DNA from 2 places in the Paraburkholderia sabiae genome. Region 2 is predicted to be linked to the other one. Evidence: predicted binding sites of a transcription regulator. Region 2 holds the regulator's gene; the other holds the start of a gene.
What was found. The regulator FliA, encoded in region 2, starts transcription of late flagellar genes. The targets are predictions, from matches to a motif close to CTAAAGTTTNNNNNNNNNNNGCCGNTA.

Region 1: QEN71_RS32530 (flagellin domain-containing protein) is a predicted target of FliA. The motif match lies at 1,182-1,208, and genes of this name have one in related genera.

The regions. Positions count from the first base shown of each region.
Region 1 is NZ_CP125296.1:635,297-637,694, reverse strand. It holds gene QEN71_RS32535 (GGDEF domain-containing protein) at 1-58, opposite strand, end outside; gene QEN71_RS32530 (flagellin domain-containing protein) at 276-1,094, opposite strand; gene QEN71_RS32525 (porin) at 1,334-2,398, opposite strand, start outside.
Region 2 is NZ_CP125295.1:6,413,842-6,416,239, reverse strand. It holds gene flhF (flagellar biosynthesis protein FlhF) at 1-103, shown strand, start outside; gene QEN71_RS28945 (MinD/ParA family ATP-binding protein) at 96-965, shown strand; gene QEN71_RS28940 (RNA polymerase sigma factor FliA) at 988-1,722, shown strand.

The DNA.
Region 1 (2,398 bases), on a different replicon from region 2:
AGCCGCGCGCCAGCGAAAACATCACGAGCGCCATCAGCCCGGGCATGACTGACGACATCAGAATGACAGTGCGAAGATCGAAGGCTGGCATACGGTTCGAGGAGCGGGCTCGCGACATGAAACGGCGCCGTCTCGTCGACGGCTTTTCGATCATCCGCTTCATGCGCGCGTGCAGATGAGCCACGCAATATACCGCAGTGCGCGCGGCATTCGCATCGGGTCCCGCAGCAAACTTTCACGCAACGCTTCGTGTTTTTTCTAATTAAGCATCGCGTTTATTCGAGCAGCTTCAACACGCTTTGCGGCATCGAGTTGGCTTGCGCCAGCACCGAGATACCCGCTTGCTGCAGCACCTGCGCTTTCGAGAGATTCGCCGTTTCCGTCGCGAAGTCGGCGTCGGTAATCTGCGAGCGCGCGGAACTCATGTTCGTTGCCTGTGTGTTGGTCGTCGAGATGGCGGCCTGGAAGGTGTTCTGTGTTGCGCCGAGTGTTGCCTGGAAGGTGTTGACGCTCGTCAGCACGCTGTCGATCGTGCTCATCGCCGCCTGCGCGCCCGATGCCGTCGACACGCTCAGACCGCTGATACCGAGCGAACTCGCGTCCCACTTCTGCGAGCCGAAGTCGGCGGTGATCTGCTGGGCGTCGAACGCACCGATCTGGAAGTTGACCGAGCCGATGCCGTTCAGCACGGACTGGCCGTTGAAGGTCGTCTGTTGCGCGACACGCGTGATTTCCGTGAGACGCGTCGCGACTTCCGACTGAAGGTTCGCGAGCGCCGCGGAGTCGAGCGAACCGTCGCCTGCTTCGACTGCCAGCTGGCGAATACGCTGCAGGTTGTCGACGACCGATTTCAGCGCGCCGTTCGTCGTCTGCACCATGGAAATGCCGTTGTTCGCGTTCGACGCGCCTTGCGTGAGCGCATTGATCGAAGCCGTCTGCGTCGTCGAAATGGCGAGACCTGCTGCGTCATCCGCGGCCGTGTTCACGCGCTTGCCCGACGACAGACGGCTGATTGCCTGCGAGAGCGCGCTTTGCGAGCCCGACAGGTTGTTCTGCGCCGTCAGCGACATGATGTTGGTGTTGATATTCAGCATTCGCTTCCTCGTTCTTCAATAGCTGCTCTTAAGGATCTTTTGCATCGCCGGCGCATAAAGCGTTTATTCGCGACGCTGCCTCTTTTCTAACGGTCTTATGCGAGCAAAATGAAGAGTGCAAATCCTTTCATCAATGCCATTTACGCTTACTTCAACTTTCTTGCGGATTCTTTCCTGAAGACATAAAAAAACCGCATGCGCGAATTACGCATGCGGTTTCATACAGCGAATGCAATCGATCAGAACTTGTGGCGAATGCCGACAATCGCGATCTCTTGCGTGCTCGTGCCGTTATAGCCGTACGAGCCGATCGATGCCTGTGCTGCCTGCGTCGTGCCATCGGACAAACGCTGCGTGCCGTTCGCGTGCTGGTACGCGGCGACCGCGTAGAAGTCGGTGCGCTTCGACAGGTTGTAGTCCGCGCCGATGCTGACCTGATGGTAGTGCGCCGACGTATCGCCCGATGCTGCCGTATAGGCGTAACCCACGCCCGCGATCAATGCAGGCGTTGCCTGGTACGCAACGAATGCCTTGCCGCTGTTGTACTTCTCGGTCGACGAGAAGGTCGAGCTTGCGTCCGCCTTCAGCTGCGTGTTGCTGTACGACGCGCCCATCGTGAACGAGCCGAGCACGTACTGGCCGCCGATCTGCGCAATGCTCACCGACTTCGCCGTGACATAGCCGTCGTTGATATGGCTGTCGAAGATCGAATCCGTCGTGCTGCTTGCCCAGCTCGTGCGTGCGGCCGTTGCCGAGTTGTTCGTCGCGCGCAGGTAGCCTGCCGCCAGCGACAATGCACCTGCCGTGTACGTCGCCGCGCCGCTATACGTGTAGCCCTGGCCTGCCTGGCCGGCCACGCCGCTGAATGCGTACAGGCCTTCGAACTGGAAGCCCGCGTAGGTCGGCGACACGTACTTGACGGCGTTCGAAATGCGCGCGCTGTTGTCGTTGTTGTCGACGTCGCCCGGCGTTGCAAAGGTCGAACCGAAGAAGTTGTCGGCGGTGACACCCTGCACCGTGTCGGTGATCGGATCGTATTGACGGCCCAGCGTGACGGTACCCCACTTGTCGCCCTGGAAGCCGACATACGCCTGGCGGCCGAACAGACGCGTGCCCTGGCCCATCTTGCCCGTGCCGACGTCGAAGCCGCTTTCGAGAGCGAAGATCGTCTTCAGACCGCCGCCGAGATCTTCGCTGCCTTTCAGGCCCCAGCGGTCGCCGCTGAGGTTGCCGTTGATCATGCCCGTCAGGTTGCTGTTCGAGTCCGCGTTGTGCACGTAGCCGATGCCCGAATCGATGAGGCC
Region 2 (2,398 bases):
CGACAACTCGCCGTTCGTCCCGCAGGACGAGGACGTGCCGGCGCTGCTGTCGGCCCTGTCGGCCCGTTCGACCGCCGATCTGCACGAGGTTCGCTTTGGATAAGTTCGTGCTGGATCAGGCTGAAGGACTGAGGCGCCTGCTGGCGCGCTCCGGCTCGCGGATCGTGGCCGTCGCTGGCGGCTCGCATGGCGTGGGCGTGACGACGACGGTGGTGAATCTCGCCGCCGCGCTCGCGGAGCAGGGCAAGGACGTACTCGTGATCGACGAGTCGCTCGGCGAGCGCTCGGTGAGCGCGATGCTGGGCGGCGTGCGCGGCGCAGGCAATTTCGCCGCGGTGATGCGCGGCGAGATGACGCTCGATCAGGCGGCTGGCCGTCACGCGCTGGGCTTCGCGGTGCTCGCAGCATCGCGCGGCAATCGCGAAAGCTGCACGCCGGAACAGATGGGCGTGGTGCTGAGCGGGCCGGCCGATGTCGTGCTGATCGACGCGCAGGTGGATCGCGAAGGCTCGCTGTCCGCGCTGGCGATGCAGTCCCACGACGTGATGGTCGTGACGCGCGTCGCGGCGCAGGCGATCACCGATGCGTATGCGTGCATGAAGCGTTTGCACTTCGCGCATGCGATTGCGCAGTTTCGTGTGCTCGTGAACCACGTGCAGAGCGTGGCCGATGCGCACACCGCTTTTGAAAATCTGGCGGGCGTGGCGGGGCGTTATCTCGCTGTGTCGCTGGAAGATGCCGGCTGCGTTGCAGCCGATCCTTTGATGGCGCGAGCCACGGATTTGTCGCGTTGTGTCGTCGATGCTTTCCCATCGGCACCTGCTGCGCGCGATTTCCGTCATATCGCAGCCGAACTGCAGTACTGGCCGATGCGGCCAGCGATTTCGTCACGGACGCATGGCGTGCCGCGGACGACCGTAACTACGGCGCAATTCGCCGATCAACCGTCTGCGCAGCACGCCTGAGGGCAAGGATAAGGGGAGCACGATGTACAACGCTCAAGGAAAAATTTCGCAAGCCGACGTTTTGACGAAATACGCACCGCTGGTGCGCCGTCTCGGTTTGCAGCTCGTCGCCAAGATGCCGGCGAGCGTCGATCTCGACGATCTGATTCAGGCCGGCATGATTGGCCTGCTCGACGCGGCGAGCCGTTACAAGGAAGACCAGGGCGCGCAGTTCGAGACGTACGCGAGCCAGCGGATTCGCGGCGCGATGCTCGACGAGCTGCGCAGCAACGACTGGCTGCCGCGTAGCTTGCGCCGCACGTCGCGCGAGGTCGAAAGCGCCGTGCATCAGGTCGAGCAGTCGCTGGGCCGTTCGGCGAGCGAGACGGAGATTGCCGAGCATCTGAAGATGCCGCTCGACGAGTATCAGTCGATGCTGCAGGATCTGCACGGCAGCCAGCTGATTTACTACGAAGACTTCGATCGTTCGGCGGATGACGAGCCGTTCCTCGACCGTTATTGCGTCGATCATTCGGATCCGCTGTCGGCGTTGCTGGATGAGTCGCTGCGCGGTGCGCTGGTCGAGGCGATCGACCGGTTGCCCGAGCGGGAGAAGCTCCTCATGTCGCTTTACTATGAGCGCGGGTTGAATCTGCGTGAGATTGGAGCTGTGATGGAAGTGAGCGAGTCTCGCGTTTGTCAGTTGCATTCGCAGGCTGTTGCTCGGTTGAGGACTCGCTTGCGCGAGCAGGCCTGGGCTTCGGCTGAGACTAGCTAAGGTTTTTTCTTTGCCCGGCGGGCGGCTTTCTCGGGTCGTTCGCTGTTGCTTCTTTTCTTCGAAAGAGCTGATCTTTTTTTAGGTCGGCTCTTTTTGTTTTTGTGCCTTTGCCTTTGCCTTTGCCTTTGCTTTTGCTTTCGCTTTCGCCTTCGCTGGCATCCGCTCTATCGTTTTGGTTTATTAGCGTTGCCCCTGTGCGGGGCGGCAGTTACTTTCTTTGCCGCCGCAAAGAAAGTAACCAAAGAAAGCGGCTTCACACCTCCGGTGCCTGCCAGGTTCGCGCTGGGCCATGCCGCAGTTGAGCTGTCGCGCAGCGACGCCAACACTCCGTAGAAAGCCCGCAGTCGGGCGCGCGCGGCAGGAAAGATGACATCCACTTGGAGCACATTCGGTCGGCTTGTTTTTGTCCGTCTGCCGTCGGTCCAATGGCGGCGGTATGTGCTCCAGACTGTGTGTGGGTTTTCGCGCCGTGCGCGGTTGACTGCGGGCTTTCTACGGGGTGTTGGCGTCGCTACGCAATAGCTCAACCGCGGCACGCGGCAGCGTTATCCTGGCAGGCACTGGAGGTTCAAAGCGGCTTTCTTTTGCCTACTTTTCTTTGCCGCTGCAAAGAAAAGTAGGTGCCGCCCCGCACAGGGGCAACGCTAGCAAACCGATACGTCAACGCGGATGCCAG